DNA from 4 places in the Streptomyces sp. NPDC006510 genome. Region 1 is predicted to be linked to each of the others. Evidence: riboswitches for the same ligand, from Rfam matches in the RefSeq annotation. Region 1 holds a riboswitch; each other region holds the start of a gene.
What was found. Region 1 has a riboswitch for cobalamin ahead of ABZY11_RS40405 (iron ABC transporter permease). Riboswitches for the same ligand answer to the same signal wherever they lie in the genome.
Positions count from the first base shown of each region.

Region 2: linked by a shared signal. The riboswitch ahead of ABZY11_RS25895 (cobalamin biosynthesis protein) and the one ahead of ABZY11_RS40405 (iron ABC transporter permease) in region 1 are both predicted to bind cobalamin.
Region 3: linked by a shared signal. The riboswitch ahead of ABZY11_RS39855 (HoxN/HupN/NixA family nickel/cobalt transporter) and the one ahead of ABZY11_RS40405 (iron ABC transporter permease) in region 1 are both predicted to bind cobalamin.
Region 4: linked by a shared signal. The riboswitch ahead of ABZY11_RS34405 (CbtB-domain containing protein) and the one ahead of ABZY11_RS40405 (iron ABC transporter permease) in region 1 are both predicted to bind cobalamin.

Region 1 covers NZ_JBEXPH010000272.1:1,865-6,067, forward strand. The annotation lists gene ABZY11_RS40390 (GntR family transcriptional regulator) at 1-426, shown strand, start outside; gene ABZY11_RS40395 (hypothetical protein) at 705-872, opposite strand; gene ABZY11_RS40400 (hypothetical protein) at 1,056-1,535, shown strand; cobalamin riboswitch at 1,579-1,719, shown strand; gene ABZY11_RS40405 (iron ABC transporter permease) at 1,821-2,930, shown strand; gene ABZY11_RS40410 (ABC transporter ATP-binding protein) at 2,930-3,715, shown strand; gene ABZY11_RS40415 (ABC transporter substrate-binding protein) at 3,731-4,203, shown strand, end outside.
Region 2 covers NZ_JBEXPH010000095.1:26,897-31,099, forward strand. The annotation lists gene ABZY11_RS25890 (cobyric acid synthase) at 1-1,510, opposite strand, end outside; gene ABZY11_RS25895 (cobalamin biosynthesis protein) at 1,507-2,520, opposite strand; cobalamin riboswitch at 2,665-2,796, opposite strand; gene ABZY11_RS25900 (hypothetical protein) at 2,948-3,178, opposite strand; gene ABZY11_RS25905 (inorganic phosphate transporter) at 3,213-4,203, opposite strand, start outside.
Region 3 covers NZ_JBEXPH010000260.1:2,435-6,637, forward strand. The annotation lists gene ABZY11_RS39840 (hydroxyacid dehydrogenase) at 1-313, shown strand, start outside; gene ABZY11_RS39845 (hypothetical protein) at 582-953, shown strand; gene ABZY11_RS39850 (hypothetical protein) at 1,095-1,331, opposite strand; gene ABZY11_RS39855 (HoxN/HupN/NixA family nickel/cobalt transporter) at 1,516-2,604, opposite strand; cobalamin riboswitch at 2,632-2,835, opposite strand; gene cobN (cobaltochelatase subunit CobN) at 2,984-4,203, opposite strand, start outside.
Region 4 covers NZ_JBEXPH010000170.1:4,437-8,639, forward strand. The annotation lists gene ABZY11_RS34390 (NAD(P)/FAD-dependent oxidoreductase) at 1-285, shown strand, start outside; partial or broken gene ABZY11_RS34395 (glycoside hydrolase family 16 protein) at 540-1,394, opposite strand; gene ABZY11_RS34400 (phosphoglycerate mutase family protein) at 1,583-2,176, opposite strand; adenosylcobalamin (AdoCbl) riboswitch at 2,286-2,434, shown strand; gene ABZY11_RS34405 (CbtB-domain containing protein) at 2,438-2,653, shown strand; gene ABZY11_RS34410 (CbtA family protein) at 2,681-3,454, shown strand; gene ABZY11_RS34415 (GNAT family N-acetyltransferase) at 3,564-4,070, opposite strand; gene ABZY11_RS34420 (tetratricopeptide repeat protein) at 4,175-4,203, opposite strand, start outside.

The sequences.
Region 1 (4,203 bases):
TTCACGCCTGCGGACATCGAGGACCTCGATGAGGTCCGCGCGGCCCTTGAGACGCTGACCTTCCGGCTCGCCGCCCAACGGCGTACCCGCGCGGGACTCGAGAAGCTCCGCTCGGATCTCGACGCCGAACGGAAGGCGGCGGACAAGGGGGACGCCGTACGGGCCCGCCGGGCTGCCGCGGACTTCCACGAGACGGTGACCGCGCTGGCCGACAACGAACTCCTGAACGAGCTCCAGACCACCCTCCGCAGCAGGATGCGCTGGCTGCTGGGGCAGCACGACGACCTCGAAGGCGTCGCACACGAGCACGAGGGCCTGTACCGGGCGATCGCGGAGCGCGATGTCGTGGGCGTCGAAAAGCTGGCCGGCAAACACCTGGTGACAGGCCGCCACGCGGCTGCCGCGCGGCGCAAGCGCCAGGACTGAACGCAACGGCCCGGCCGGGGCGGCGGGCACGGCAACGGGCCGCCCCGAGAGCTCGGACGTAGACGATTCCGTCCGGGACATCCGGGCGGATCTCCGTGCCGATGTTCCGGTCGAGAAGGTCATCGAGCCGTTCGAGCGGGCCGACGAGCGCCCGCCCGCCGGCCCTGGCGACCCGCACGGCGGCGTCGGCCTTCGGCTTCATCGCGCCTTCGGCAAAGGCCGGTCGGGGGATCGCCTCCGGTGATGCCGTGAGAATGTCCCCGCTGTTCGGGCGTCCCTCAGTTCTCACTGACGAAGTCGCCGTCCGTGGGCATCGCGAGCATGTCCGCCTTGAGTTCCGCGGCCGGAGCCGCCGAGGCGAGGTCCTTGTCCACGACCGCCTGCAAGCCCCCCAGCGGCCACGGAGCTCTCCTCAGCGCCCTTGCCGCGGTATTCGTCTTCGTCAACCTCGGCTCCGTGTGCAGTCACAGGTGACGTGGCCGTGTTCGCCGGCCGGGGCGCGTCGGTGGGGGGACAGGGGGCCGGCTCCGGTGACCGAGGGCTTCTGCCGGGCGGCGGTGTCACCGCCCGACGGGGCGGGTGGATCCAACGGTTGGTTACTGGTCGGGGTCGGAGTGGCAGCCGGTGTCGTGGCAGCCTTCTGCGTCCCGCGCGTCGTGGCGGAGTACCGCACCCGCAACCGGGCCGAGTTCCAGGACGCTGCCGCGGTCGTCGATCCGACCGTGCGGGCCGCCTTCTGCCGAGGGGCATGGGCACTCGCCGTCACGGCCCTCCTGTGGCCGGCCGCATGCGTGGTGAGCGTGGTCTCGCTCGTGGGCTCCGCCCACATGGGGTCGGGGGCGTTCGGAGTGACGGCGACCGTGTTCCTGGCCGTCATCGGGATCACGGTGGCCACCGGCGTGGCGTTGCGCCGCCTGCTCGGCGGTGTCCCGTCCGGGGCCCTGATCGGCATGATGGGCATCGGCTACGTCGGTTCGGTGTCCGAGGCAGGGGTCAGCGGCCCGCAGCAGATCGCGGGGGCCGGTCTCGCCGGGTTCGCGGGCCTGCTGATGCTGGTGCTGGACCGGGCGCATCGCACGGCGCGCAGAGCGGGTGCGGCTCGCGAGTAGCGGCCGTGCGCGGTCCGGGGCGTACCGGAATCACCCTCTGACGATGAATCAGGGCATTCACGCTAAGCTGCGAGTGCCCCGCGGGGGAAGTCCGGTCGAAATCCGGCGCTGACCCGCAACGGTAGGCGGAGCCTGGCATGTGGCCCCGTAAGCCCGATTACCCGCGGTGGTGAAGGCTCCTGTCAATTCGCCGTGGACTGCGAGTGGTGCTGCGCAGGGCGCTCCGCGTCCGGGCTGCTCCTTTGATCACGTAGGTGCACGGCCCGAGGCGAAAGCGATCCGCCCGTGGCCACACCCCTCGACCGTAGACCTGCCGTGCCGTCGCGCACGTCCCGCGCCGGATCAGGGCCCGCGCCGCCCCGGCGTGTGTCACTGCCGCTGCTCCTGATCACCCTGTGCGCCGTGCTCCTGGTCTCGCTCGTCTGCGGGGCGGGGATCGGGGCGTCGGGGCTCACCTGGGGCGAAGTGCTGCGTTGTCTGTGGGCCGGGCTGACCGGCGGCCGAATAACCCCCGACCAGGTCCCGGCGTACACCATCGTCTGGGAACTGCGCTTTCCGCGGGCTGTGCTGGCCGCGGTCGTCGGGGCCGGACTCGCGGCCATCGGCGTCGCCGTACAGGCCATGGTCCGCAATGCCCTCGCCGACCCGTTCGTCCTCGGGATCTCCTCGGGTGCGGCCGTCGGCGCCAACGCCGTGCTCATCTTCGGAGCCTTCGGCGCGCTGGGCATCTGGGCGCTGTCCACGGCGGCGTTCCTGTCCGCGCTCCTCGCCATGATGCTGGTGTACGCGATCGCACGCACCGCTCGCGGTCTGACCCCGGTGCGGCTCGTCCTGACCGGCACCGCGATGTACTACGGCTTCTCGGCCGTCACCACGTTCATGGTCTTCGCGGCCGAGCGCGGTGAAGCCGCCCGCTCCGCGATGATGTGGATGCTCGGCAGCCTCGGCGGAGCCAACTGGTCCTCCGTGCCGATCGCCGCGGCGGCCGTGCTCGGCGGTCTCGCCCACCTCGCCTGGTCGGCGCGCCGGCTGAACGCCCTCGCCATGGGCGACGAGACCGCGGCCGCGCTGGGCGTGGACGCGGGGCGGCTGCGCAAGGAGTTGTTCCTGGTCTCCGCGGCCGTCACGGGGGCGGTGGTCGCGGTGAGCGGTGCGATCGGCTTCGTCGGCCTGATGGTGCCGCACGCCGTACGGATGCTGGTCGGCGCGGACCACCGCCGGCTGCTGGCCGTCGCACCACTGGCGGGCGCTGTTCTGCTGATCTGGGTGGACATCCTCTCCCGGGTGGTGCTCGCGCCCGCCGAACTGCCGGTGGGCGTGCTGACCGCGGTCATCGGCGTGCCGTGCTTCGTACTGCTGATGCGCCGTCGTTCCTACACGTTCGGAGGCGCGTGATGCGGATCGACATCGAGGATCTGACGGTCGAGATCGCCGGCGCGCGGCTGGTGGAGGAGGTCACGCTGGGAGCGGCGGAGGGGCAGCTCGTCGGTCTCGTCGGGCCCAACGGCAGTGGGAAGTCCACCCTGTTGCGCTGCGTCTACCGGGCGCTGCGTCCCTCGGCCGGCACGGTGCGGCTCGGCGGCGAGGACCTGTACGCGATGAGCGCACGCGAAGGCGCCCGTCGGCTGGCCGCACTGCCCCAGGAGGCGGTCACCGAATTCGACTTCACCGTTGCCGAGGTCGTGGCGATGGGCCGGCTGCCGCACCAGTCGTCGGTGGGCCGGACCACCGACGAGGACCGGCAGGCGTGCCGGACCGCGCTCGCTGGAGTCGGCGCCGGCCACCTCGCCGACCGCGGCTTCCTCACCCTCTCCGGCGGCGAGAAGCAGCGGGTGCTGATCGCCCGCGCCCTGGCACAGCAGCCCCGGCTGCTGGTGCTCGACGAACCGACCAACCATCTGGACATCGCACAGCAACTGGAAGTGCTGGCGCTGGTACGCGACAGCGGGCTGACCGTCCTCACCGCGCTGCACGATCTCAATCTCGCCGCACTCCACTGCGACCTGCTCCATGTCATCGACAGCGGGCGGATCGTCGCGTCCGGCGCTCCGCACGACGTGCTCACCCCCGAGTTGCTGGCCGAGGTCTTCGGCGTACGGGCACACCGCGTCCCGCATCCGGAGACCGGCGCCGTACAGCTGCTCTTCGACCGTCTCCGCCCCGCTCGATCCGATTCCTGAGGAGTCGCTTCCCCCATGCCCAACCCCGTACGCCCCGCCGCACTCGTGCTCTCCGCCGTCCTGGTCCTCACCGGCTGCGGTGCGGAAATCACCCCTCGCCAGGAAGAGAGGAGTGGTGCTCGCACAGCCGGGGACCACTATCCGGTGACCATCGAGAACTGCGGCCGGCAGAACACCTACGACAAGGCCCCGCAGCGCGTGGTCACCAATGACGTCGGCATCACCGAGATCATGTTCGCGCTCGGACTCGAGGTCCACATGGCGGGTTATGTGATGCCCGAGGACAAGGGCGACCTCACGTCCGTTCCCTGGAAGGACGGCTACCGAAGGACCAAGTGGCTTTCCAGGAAGAGCATCAACAAGGAGCTGGTCCTCGACGTCCGTGCCGATCTGGTCTTCGCAGGATGGAACTACGGATTCAACGAGGGCGACGGGTTCACTCCCGCCGAGCTCCGAAAAGTGGGCATCGGCTCATATCTGCTGAGCGA
Region 2 (4,203 bases), on a different contig from region 1:
GTCCTCCGGGCGCTCCGGGGGCGATGAAGGGAAGCCCCGACGGGGCGCCCGACTCGATGAGCCGCAGCAACGCGTCGGTGTCCGCGTGTTCCTCGACGAGATCGCCGAGGCGGTCGAGCTGCTCCTCGCGCAGCGCCGCGAAACCGGTGTCGGGAGCGGGGACGAAACGCCGGCCGGCGGCCCGCGCGACCTCGGTCAGGAAGCGGCGGCGGAACTCGTCGCTCTCCAGCGAACCGTGCCAGTGGGTGCCCCACACGGCGTCGACCCGGCAGCCGTCCAGGAACGCCTCGCCGCCGCGTACGTCCGCCACGCCGTGGTGGATCTCGTACCCCTCGACCGGCGCGCCGAGCGACTCGCCGACGGGCCGGGCCAGGGTCTTCTCGCGGTCGAAGCGGATGCGTACCGGCAGCAGACCCAGGCCGTCGACGTGACCGGCCCGGGACTCGACCTCGTCCTCGATGTGTTCGCCGAGGATCTGGAAGCCGCCGCAGATGCCGAGCACCGGCCGGCCCTCGGCCGCGCGCCGCACCAGCGCGTCGGCGAGGCCGCGCTCGCGCAGCCAGGCCAGCGCCTTCACGGTGCCGCGGGTGCCCGGCACGACGACGAGATCGGCGTCGGACAGCTCCTCGGCGCGGTCCACGAATCTGACGACGACGCCGGGTTCGGCGGCCAGCGCGTCCACATCGGTGAAGTTCGACATCAGGGGCACCGCGCACACCGCGACGCGCAGCACGTCCTCGCCGTGCGGTGGCGCGACAACCGACTCGCGCACGGCTCCGCGCAACGAGACCCGCAGGCCGTCCTCCTCGTCGATGCCGAGGCCGTGGGCGAAGGGCAGCACCCCGTACGTCGGCCGACCGGTGATGTCCCGCAGCATCTCCAGGCCCGGCTCCAGCAGCGACACGTCGCCGCGGAACTTGTTGACGAGGTAGCCGGCGATCAGCGACTGGTCCTCCGCGCCGAGCAGCGCCGTGGTACCGAAGAACGAGGCGAAGACGCCACCGCGGTCGATGTCGCCGACGACCACCACCGGGAAGCGCGCCGCCCGTGCGATGCCCATGTTCACGATGTCCGTGCGCCGCAGATTGATCTCGGCCGGGCTGCCCGCCCCCTCGCAGATCACCGCGTCGTACGTGCCCCGGAGCTGCTCCAGGCAGTCCACGACCGTGGAGAGAAGCGCCTCCTGCCGGCCCCCGTGGTAGCCGCGTGCGCTCATCTCGCCGACCGGCTTCCCCATCAGGACGACCTGGCTGGAGCGGTCGCTGCCGGGCTTGAGCAGGACCGGGTTCATCAGCGCGGTCGGCTCGACGCGGGCCGCCTGGGCCTGCATGGCCTGGGCGCGCCCGATCTCGGCGCCCTCGCGGGTGACGAACGAATTGAGCGACATGTTCTGCGCCTTGAAGGGCGCCACCTTCACGCCCCGGCGCACGAGCCAGCGGCAGATGCCTGCCGTGATGACGCTCTTGCCCGCGTCGGAAGTGGTTCCGGCGACCAGCAGCCCGCCGCTCATGTGCTTCTCCGTCCTGCGATGCGAGGTCCCGCCACGTTCGTTCCGGCGATGCGGCGCTCCGCGATCCGGCGTGCGGCGAGGGCCGCGCCGAGCCGTCCCGCCACGCACACGCCGAGGGCCAGCGCACTCACCCGGCGCGACAGCCGCACCGCGCGCTCGATGTCCTCGACCTCCACCGCCCGGCCGGTCTCCCCGTTGAGCACCGGGCGGTGCTCGACCCGGCCGCCGTACGCGAGGGTCCCGCCGAGCCGTACGCCGAGCGCACCCGCGAACGAGGCCTCCACCGGGCCCGCGTTGGGGCTCGGGTGCTTGGCGGCATCGGCCCGCCAGGCGCGGACCGCTCCTCGCGGCCGTCCCCCGGCGGCCACGGCGAGCAGGGCCGTGAGCCGGGCGCCGGGCCAGCCCGCGAGGTCGTCGAGCCGGGCCGAGGCCCAGCCGTAGCGCCGGTGACGGGGCGATCTGTGACCGACCATGGCGTCGAGGGTGTTGGCGGCCCGGAAGCCGGCCAGCCCCGGGACTCCGGCCAGCGCGCCCCACACCAGGGCGCCGACCACGGCGTCCGAGGTGTTCTCCGCCACGGACTCCACCACGGCGCGGGCGATCTGCGGTCCGTCCAGGGACTGCGGGTCGCGCCCGCACAGATGCGGCAGCCGCGCACGGGCCAGATCGATGTCACCGGCCGCCAGGGCGCCGCCGATGGCCCGCGCCTCACGCCCCAGGGACGTACCGCCGACGACGGACCAGGTGGCGGCCGCGGTCAGTGCCACGGAGGCGGTGGGGCTGCGGCGCACGGCACGGGTGATCAGCACGGCACCACCCGCGGCGCCTCCGGCGCAGACCAGGGTGTGCAGCGCGCCCCACCCGCGGTGGTCGCGCCACAGCCGGCGCTCGACGCCCGCCGCGGCCCGCCCGAAGGCGGCGACCGGGTGCCCCCTGCGGGGGTCACCGAGCAGCAGATCGCCGATCAGACCGGCCGTGGCGCCGTACGCGAAGATGCGGTCGGCTCGCACGGCTCAGCCGGCCGTCGCGCCTCGGAGGACCTTCGTACAGGCGGCTCTCGTCGAGAGCGCCGAAACAGCGGACGCACGGCTGCCGGGCATGGCGATATGTCCTCACTCAGGGTCCGCGCCCTGGTTCGACGTGACCGGCGACGAGAGTCTCCTGGCTCCCGGATCCGCGGTTCCCCCGGCCTTCCAGCCCGCTCGCGCGTGCCGTGACTTCCGGTGTGGGGGACCGCTCCCCGGTGACAGTGGCGGGACCGCGCCGGATTCGCACCGGCTTCCTCTGCTGTCGCCGTAATTGGCTCCGGCAGTCCACCACGCTCTGCGAACGCCCGTCAACCTGCTGTTGACCTGCGGCGGCGCAGTGTGCTGATACCCACATCGGGCCGGACACCTGTGGTGTCCGGCCCGACGGGGGAGCGTGCGCGGGTGTGGCTCAGGCGACGATCAGATAGATCCCGTACGCGACGGCCGCCGCGCACAGCGCGAAGCAGACGTACGCGCCGGCGCGGGCCAGCAGCAGCGAGCCGCCGGAGCCGCCCTGCGCCGCCGGTTCCGGCTGCTTGGAGAGGCCGACGATGCCCAGGGTGAAGAGGCCCACCAGCGCGACGGTGACAACGAGGGAGACGCCGAATACGGAGCCGAGGGCTGCCCAGTCGATGTTCATGCTGAATCCTTAGACGGCTGACCTGTCGGCCGGCTCAGACGGTGGCGGGTCGCGCCGGGTCCTGGGTGGTTCCGGCCGGGGCCGGAATGGTGGTCATGAGGTTCTGCGCCGGTGCCTGGGCCGCGGCCGTGGTGGGCGGCGGGCTGACGGCGGCGATGGCCGTGGTGACGACGCCCGCGGGCTCGGCGTCGCCGTCCGCCGGCGCGACATCGCCGTGGCCGACGGGCTTGCGGCGGGACACCAGCCAGATCGCACCGGAGCCCACGACCAGCAGCGCCGCGACGACGACGACACCCCAGGTGCCCTGCTTGGTGAGGAGCTCCGCGCCCGCGCCGACCAGACCCGCGGCCGGCAGGGTCAGACCCCAGGCGACGAACATCCGGGTGGCGGTGGACCAGCGGACCACACCGCCCTGGCGGCCGAGGCCCGCGCCCATCACGGCGCCGGAGCAGGACTGGGTGGTGGAGAGGGAGAAACCGAGGTGCGAGGAGGCCAGGATGACCGTGGCGGCACTGGTCTGGGCGGCGAAGCCCTGCGGCGGCTTGAGGTCGGTGAGGCCGCTGCCCATGGTGCGGATGATGCGCCAGCCGCCCAGGTAGGTGCCGAGCGCGATGGCCGCACCGGCGCAGACGATGACCCAGACCGGCGGGTTGGCGCCCGGGTGCAGGACACCGCCGGTGACCAGGGCCAGGGTGATGATGCCCATGGTCTTCTGCGCGTCGTTGGTGCCGTGGGCGAGGGAGACCAGTCCGGCCGAGGCGATCTGGCCGGCGCGGTAACCCTTGGCGGTGGCCTTCTCCTGGGCGTCGTTGCGGACCTTCCCACCGATCCGGTACGTCAGCCGGGTGGCCAGCAGCGCGGCCAGTCCGGCGACGATCGGGGCGGCGACCGCGGGGAGCAGCACCTTGGTGACGACGGTGCCGCCGTTGACGGAGGACCAGCCCGCCGACATCACGGCCGCGCCGATCAGGCCGCCGAACAGTGCGTGCGATGAGCTGGACGGCAGTCCGACCAGCCAGGTCAGC
Region 3 (4,203 bases), on a different contig from region 1:
CTCCCTGGGGCCCGGCGCGACGCTGATCAACACCGCGCGCGGCGCGCTCATCGACGAGACCGCCGCGGCGGAGGTCCTGCGCGCCAGACCCGACCTCACCGCCGTACTCGATGTCACGCACCCGGAGCCTCCCGCCCATGACTCGCCACTCTTCACCCTTCCCAACGTTGTCCTGACACCCCACCTCGGCGGTGCCCTCGGGGCCGAACGTCATCGTCTCGGAGAGCTTGTGCTCGACGAACTCCGACGCTTTATACATGACCAACCTCTCCAGTACGCGATCGACCCCGCCCGCGCCGCATCGCTGGCCTGAGGCCGCGGCAGCAGTCCGAGCGGTCGGGGCCCGACACGGCGGTGCCCCGACCGCGGCGTCAGCGAAACGTCAGCGAAACGTGAGTGGAACGTCAGTGCGGGACGGGAGAGTTCGGGGCCCGCCGGGCCCTCGCCTCCGACTCGTGACGACGTACCCGGATTCGCGCGCCGCTGTTCGTGTGTTGTGTTCGCGCGTCCCCGCGGGCCGACCGTCGACTACATCGCCGAAGGAGTCAGCCATCGACCTGCGGAGAATCAAGGCAGTTGTCGTGGCGGCCACTGCCGTGGCGGGAATCGCCGTGGCGGCCGCACCGGCACAGGCGAGCGTCTGCCAGGTGCGCGGCGGCTCCATCATCTGCGAGTACGGCGTCAGCTTCTACACGTTCGCCAACGGCACCCGGCAGGAATTCGCGATCGGTACCGATCGGGCGGTCTGGACGCGCTGGAACGACACCGCGGGGAACTGGACCGTGTGGACGTCCATGGGCGTAGTGGCGACGAGCGGGGTCACCGTGGAACCGCTCCCGCACGACACCTTCTCCATCGTCGTCACCGGCACCGACGGCGGACGGTGGGAACGTCTGCGCTACAGCTTCCCCGAGGGCACCTGGTCGGACCGCTGGGAGCCGTACCGGGGCTGAGCAGTGGCCGCGGGCCATCGGCAGCACCCCGCCGAGCGGCGGCCGGCGGAGCGGGCGACGGGCCTGAACCCACTGCTCGGCCCGTCGGCGAACCGCCCGTGCGGCCGGACCGCCCGGCCGCACGATCGCCCGGTACGAATCTCAGTGCGGTCTCCAATGGAATTTTCCGCCACCCACCCACCGCACCACGCCCGGGTCGTCGAGGTCGTGGACCCTGATTCCCGCGGCCGAGGCGACGGCGAGCACATCCAGCATCGACGTTGCCGCGCTGACCACCTCCCCGTCGATCTCCACAAGGCGGAAGGGCGGGTCGCCGGGCTGCACTCCCAGCACGGTGATCCGGGGCGACTGGATGTAAGGACTGCCACTTTCGGTCATGCGTAGATCGCTTCCACGCCACGGGCGACACTATGCCCGGCGGCAGGACGGGTGACGCCTCTTCGCGGAGCAGTACGTCTGCCTGGGCCAATGGCGTGAGGCCCGGCGGATTCACGCCGTTCGGCGGAACCGGAACGCGTATCGGGCGCCTCGTCCGGTCCCGCCGATGCCGAGCGGCCCGGCGTCAGGCGCTGTCGGCGGCGCGGGCCGTCCAGCGTTGCTCGACGTCGGCGAGTCTCCAGTAGGCCAGTGCCACCGCCCACACCACCACGAAGAGCCCGACGATGATGTAGCCGACATTGCCCAGGTCCAGGCCCGAGATCCAGCCGGTGACCGAGTCCCGCAGATCGAGCTTGTCGTGCAGTACGGTGACCAGCTCGATCGTGCCGATGAGGAAGGCGACGGCGATCGACAGCCCCGTGATGGCAAGGTTGTAGAAGACCTTGCGCACCGGGTTGGAGAAGGCCCACTGGTAGGCGAAGTTCATGAACGTCCCGTCGAGCGTGTCGAAAAGGCTCATCCCGGCGGCGAACAGCAGCGGCAGGCAGAGAATCGCGTACCAGGGCAGACCGGCGGCGGCGCCGCTGCCCGCCATGACCATCAAGGTGACCTCGGTGGCGGTGTCGAAGCCGAGGCCGAAGAGGAAGCCGAGCGGGTACATCTGGCCGGGCCTGGTGATGGAGCGGGTGAACCGGCCCAGGATCCGGTTCATGAACCCTCGCGAGTCCAGATGCCGCTCCAGCTCGGACTCGTCGAAGCGGCCGGCCCGCATCGCCCGGAAGACCCGCAGGATGCCGACGAGCGCGACCAGGTTCAATGCGGCGATCAGGTAGAGGAAGGACCCGGATACGGTCGTGCCGACCACACCGAGCACCTGGTGCGTGCCCGAGTCCTCGTTGATCAGCACTCCGGCGAGCTGTGCGCCGCCGGCAACCAGCGCGGCCATGGTGACGACCACACTGGAGTGGCCCAGCGCGAACCAGAATCCGACCGACACGGGCCGCTTGCCGTCGGCCATCAGCTTGCGGGTCGTGTTGTCGATGGCGGCGATGTGATCCGCGTCGAAGGCATGCCGCATGCCGAGCGTGTAGGCGGTGATCCCGAGCCCGATGCCGAACGCCTTGGAGCCGACCTCGTAGTGCCGCGGGACGACGAGCAGGAACAGCACGCCGAATGCCAGCACATGCAGGGCGGCGATCACCGCGAGCAGCCCCACTGTTCGGACGGTGTCCTCGCGTCGCCACTTGAACACGGCGGAATCGGGCAGGGTCATGCGGTCACGCTCCAGCACCTCGTGGATTACTTCGTGAGATGCCGTGGCCGGTCTCCTGGCTTACGGGTTCGCTCGCGCTCGTATCCGTCCCTGCCTTCCCGGCCGCGCTCTGCGGCCAGTGGCGTCAAGGGGGCGGATACTCCCCGATCACAGTGGCGAGGGCCGCTCCGGTCTGAGACTTCCTGAAGTCTGTCACCGGTCTTCCCGAACACCACGACCCGCACACTCTAAGCTCCGGCGCGCGCCGCCTACAAGCCCGCCAAGCGCACTCCGGCGGCTCCCGCTCCCGCACTCGACTCGGGTCGACGAGTCCCGGCCGGCATTCCGGCCGGGGCTCGTCACATGTCGCTGTCCGGTGGTTCGGTGCCGGGCTCGGAGGTCAGTCCTCGCCCTCCAGGTTGCCCTCCGTCTCCAGGTACGCCTGGCGCAGGGCGTCGAGGACCGCCGGGTCGGGCTTGGCCCACATGCCGCGGGACTCCGCCTCCAGGAGCCGTTCCGCGATGCCGTGCAGGGCCCAGGGGTTGGCCTGCTGGAGGAACTCGCGATTGGTCGGGTCCAGGACGTACGTCTCGGTGAGCTTGTCGTACATCCAGTCGGCGACCACGCCCGTCGTCGCGTCGTAACCGAAGAGGTAGTCGACGGTGGCGGCCAGTTCGAAGGCGCCCTTGTAGCCGTGCCGGCGCATCGCCTCGATCCACTTGGGGTTCACCACCCGGGCGCGGAAGACCCGCGAGGTCTCCTCCACCAAGGTGCGGGTGCGGACCGTCTCGGGGCGGGTGGAGTCGCCGATGTACGCCTCCGGGGCGGTGCCGCGCAGGGCGCGAACGGTGGCCACCATGCCGCCGTGGTACTGGAAGTAGTCGTCCGAGTCGGCGATGTCGTGTTCGCGGGTGTCGGTGTTCTTGGCCGCGACCGCGATGCGCTTGTACGCCGTCTCCATCTCCTCGCGGGCCGGGCGGCCGTCGAGTTCGCGTCCGTAGGCGTAGCCGCCCCACACCGTGTAGACCTCGGCGAGGTCCGCGTCGGTGCGCCAGTCGCGGGAGTCGATGAGCTGGAGCAGACCGGCGCCGTACGTACCGGGGCGGGAGCCGAAGATGCGGGTGGTGGCGCGGCGTTCGTCGCCGTGGGCGGCCAGGTCGGCCTGGGTGTGGGCGCGTACGTGGTTCTGCTCGGCCGGCTCGTCCAGGGCGGCGACGAGGCGGACCGCGTCGTCGAGCAGGCCGATGGTGTGCGGGAAGGCGTCGCGGAAGAAACCGCTGATGCGCAGGGTGACGTCGATGCGCGGGCGGCCGAGTTCGGCCGGCGGGATCGCTTCCAGGCCGGTGACACGGCGCGAGGCGTCGTCCCAGACCGGGCGGACGCCGAGCAGGGCGAAGGCTTCTGCGACGTCGTCACCGGCGGTGCGCATCGCGCTGGTACCCCACAGGGAGAGGCCGACCGAGGTGGGCCAGTCGCCGTTGTCGGTGCGGTAGCGCTCCAGGAGCGAGTCGGCCAGGGCCTGGCCGGTCTCCCAGGCGAGGCGCGAGGGTACGGCCTTGGGGTCGACGGAGTAGAAGTTGCGGCCGGTCGGCAGGACGTTGACCAGCCCGCGGAGCGGGG
Region 4 (4,203 bases), on a different contig from region 1:
GCCGGCCACCGGGTGCGGGCCGTCGATCACGACCTCGCCGCGGTGGCCGGTTCCGGCCTGTACGCGGACGGATACCGGGGCCGCGCCCGCATGGTCGTGGACCTCGACCGGGAGGTCCTGCTCGGTGTCACCTTCGTCGGACCGGGCATCGGCGAGCTGCTGCACTCGGCGACGATCGCGGTCGCGGGCGAGGTCCCCATCGACCGGCTGTGGCACGCCGTACCCGCGTACCCGACGATCAGCGAGGTCTGGCTGCGCCTGCTGGAGGCGTACCGGGACGCGTAGGCCCTCGATACGGGGCGGCATCCGTACCGGCCGTGACGACGGCCGCCAGCAGCGACTTCGTGTACGGGTGCCGGGCGCGTCGCACAACAGGATGCCGGGCGACGGTGCGAGGGCGCGGGCGATGGCGACGCGTTCGCTCGCCATCCTCGGCGGGCGGGGCGGCCGCAACCAGTCGCTGCGGATGCTGTGACCAGGACTCACCGGCAGGGGCCGACGGACCGGACCCGGCCGAACGGTCAGGCCGGCGGCCGGAGATCGCTGGTGGTGACGCGCACGTGGTCGACGACGAGTTGCTGCGGGAAGGAGGTGCTGCCGTCGGGGTCGCCCGGCCAGTAGCCGCCCACCGCGAGGTTCAGGATCAGGAAGAAGGGCTTGTCGAACACCCAGGCGTTGCCCCCGAGGTCGGCGGGCGTACGGCGCTGGTAGACGTTTCCGTCCACCGACCAGGTCACCGAGCCGGGCGCCCAGTCGACCGCGAAGGTGTGGAAGTCGTCGGCGAACGCCTGGCCGCCGGGCAGGGTGTAGGCGGCGCCGATGCCACCGGAACCGGAGTAGCCCGGCCCGTGCAACGTGCCGTGGACCGTGGACGGTTCGAATCCGACGTTCTCCATGACGTCGATCTCGCCCGAGTCGGGCCAGCCGACCTGGCCGATGTCGTCGCCCAGCATCCAGAAGGCCGGCCACATGCCCTGACCGCGCGGCACCTTCATCCTCGCCTCGACGTGCCCGTATGTCTGGGTGAACTTGCCGGAGGTGTTCAGCCGTGCCGAGGTGTACTCACAAGTGCCGTACCAGCACTGGTAGTTGTTCGGACTCTCGCGGCGCGCGGTGATGACCAGATGGCCCTGGCCGTCGAGTGCCGCGTTGCTGTTCCCGGCCGTGTAGTACTGCCGTTCATGGTTGTTGACGTTGTCGCCGGTCTCGGTCTGCCACTTGGCGCTGTCCACGGCGGAGCCGGCGGGGCCGGCGAAGTCATCGGTGAACGTTGCTGCCGCGGCCCGGGCTCCGGGCGCGGGCGTTCCGGCCGCGAGACCGGAAGAGGCCGATACGAGGGTGAGTACGGAGATCGCGGCCACGAGCAGGCGGCGGGGGAGGCGGGGGGAGGTCATGGGGTTTCCTTCCCGTGCGGAATGGAGCAGTCGAGCTTTTGCCATGCATATGACAAATGCTCGTTGTGGGGGGAGCAGGGAGAGGTCTTGGTTCTGTATGTGATTTAAGAAGTGAACCAAAGCGGTGTCAAGACCTTGGTACGGACCACACTTCTTGCATCCAGCGGTTGCGCGAGGGGGGTCCGGGATCAGTCGCCCGGTGCGGGGGACAGCGGCTGTCCGCACCGAAGGTTCCACCGGCCGGCCCGTCCACCGAGCCCGGTCAGTGTGAGTGGGGCGACATCCAGCCGCCAGTACGCCTCCACCGGCAGGGCGAGTGCCACGACGACCACCGCCCGCACCACCGCCGGCTCGACGACCCCCAGTACGCGGTGGCCCTCGTCGCCCTCGGTGGACTCCAGTGTCTCCAGCCAGCGTCCGGTCCGGGCGCAGAGCTCCAGCAGGGACTCGCCACCATGGGGAGTTGCCGCAGGGTCGGTCAGCCAGGCCGAGACCGCCTCCGGCTCGGCCGCGCTCACCGCTGCCAGCCGTCGGCCGCTCCACCGGCCCATGTCCCAGCCACGGACGGCCGGTTCGGGCCCGGCGCGAAGCCCCAACGCGTCGGCAGTCCCGGCGCATCGCTCGGACGGCCCGCGCAGATACCGGTCGGCGGCGGGCACCGCTGACGCGACGGCCCGGGCGTGGCGGGCCCCGGCCGCGTCGAGCGGTGCGTCACCGTCGAAACGGGCCTCGCGCAGCGCGGCGTTGAGCGCCGGTGAGATCAACATCACCTGTATCGCCATGACCGGGTCAACTCCTTGAACTCTGGCCCCTCGGGTGTGCCCACCATGGCATCCGGGCGGTCCGGTTCGCCGTCGGCACCATGGCAGGGGCCGCCTCCAAGGAGTATCGTCACGACGAACATGGCGTAGGTGCGACGGAAGTCCGGTGAGAATCCGGCACGGTCGCGCCACTGTGAACCCGCCTCCGCGCGGGAAGTCAGACCCGGCACCTACGCCTCAGGCACCACGATCGGGACGCGTGTTCCCTCAGGAGGTTCTGCCATGGCACAGACCGTTGCGCCCCCCACCGCCGTACCGGCGATCACTCCCATCTCCCCGAAGGCCATTGCCCCTTGGGCGGTCTTCTTCGGCATCCTCATGCTCGTACTGCTGTACTTCGTCGGCGCCGAGCAGGGCGCCACCGCGGTCATTTCCGGCGAAGGTGTCCACGAGTGGGTCCACGACGGCCGCCACCTCCTCGGTTTCCCCTGCCACTGACGTACCGTCCGATCCAGGGGAAACCTCATGAACTCCATATCTGTCAGAGCTCTGCTCGTCCGCGGCATGCTGGCCGGCCTCGCCGCGGGTGTGCTCGCTCTGCTCGTCGCCTACTTCCTCGGCGAGTCGCGTGTGGACGCGGCCATCGCCCTTGAGGAGTCGCACAACCACCACCATGACGGCGGCGAGGAGCTGGTCAGCCGCACCGTGCAGTCCACCGTCGGCCTCGCCACCGGGGTACTGGTCTTCGGTGTGGCGGTCGGCGGTATCGCCGCCCTCGTCTTCTGCTACGCCCTCGGCCGGATCGGCAGATTCGGCCCGCGGGCCACGGCCGCCCTGATCGCGGGTGCGGCCCTGCTGACGGTGTACGTCGTGCCGTTCCTGAAGTACCCGGCCAACCCACCTGCCGTCGGCAACCCCGACACCATCGGCCGGCGTACCGCGCTGTTCTTCCTCATGGTCGCCCTGAGCGTGCTGCTGGCCGTCGCCGCGGTCATTCTCGGCAGGCGGCTGGCTCACGGGCTGGGCAACTGGAACGCGACGATCACGGCAACCGCCGCCTACCTCCTGGTGATCGGGCTCGCCTACGCGTTCCTGCCCTCGTACAACGAAGTGGGCAAGGACTTCCCGGCCGCCCTGCTGTGGGAGTTCCGTCTGAGCACCCTCGCCGTGCAGGCCACCCTCTGGGTGACCTTCGGTCTCGTCTTCGGCGCTCTGACGGACCGGCTGCTCGCGCCGGGGACCGGCACCGTCACAACAGGAAACGGCCCCGCGAACCGGGCAGCTCCGGCGGCCGGCTGACCGGATCAACGCCTGCGGGCCGATGAGCGGAACCCCGCCGGGAGCTCCCGGCGGGGTTCCGGCGTTCCGCTGCCGCGCACCGGCCGGTCCGGCGCTCGACGGCCACGGGTCACTCCCCGGTCTGCGGGACCCAGTCGATCCGGTAGTGCTTCAACCGCTCGTCCTCCTTCACCAGGTGCATGCCGGCGGCTTCCATGACGCGCTGGGACGCGATGTTGCCCAGGTCGGTGTCACCGTGCACACAGCTCACCCCCTGATCACGGGCGAACAGGAGCAGGGCGCGCAAGGCCTCGGAGGCGTAACCCATCCCCTGGGCCGAGGGGACCAGGCCGTAACCGATCGTGACGTGCCTGTTCTCGTCCGGCGCGCCGTGGAATCCCATTCCGCCGATCACCAGTCCGTCCGTGCGCCGGCGTATCTCGTACGAGCCGAAGGGGCTGGGGTCGCCGGTCGTCGCACAGGTGTCGAGGAAGCGCCCGGCCGCGGCCACCTCGCCGGGGGACGGGTAGCCGGGCGCCCAGAGGGCCCCGTCTCCCGGCGTGCCCGACACCACCCGCAAGGCGTCGGAGGCGTTCATCGGGTGGAGCAGGAGGCGCGGGGTCTCAAGATCGGTCATGGGCGAGTGAAGTATCACGCGGGCCGGGCGGACGTCATCCGAATTGACCGGGAGACGCCCGCCGACCGCGGGGGTCCGGAGGGCTCGTCGGGCTCCTCCCGGACTCACCCGGCGGCAGGACCCTGGCTGTCCT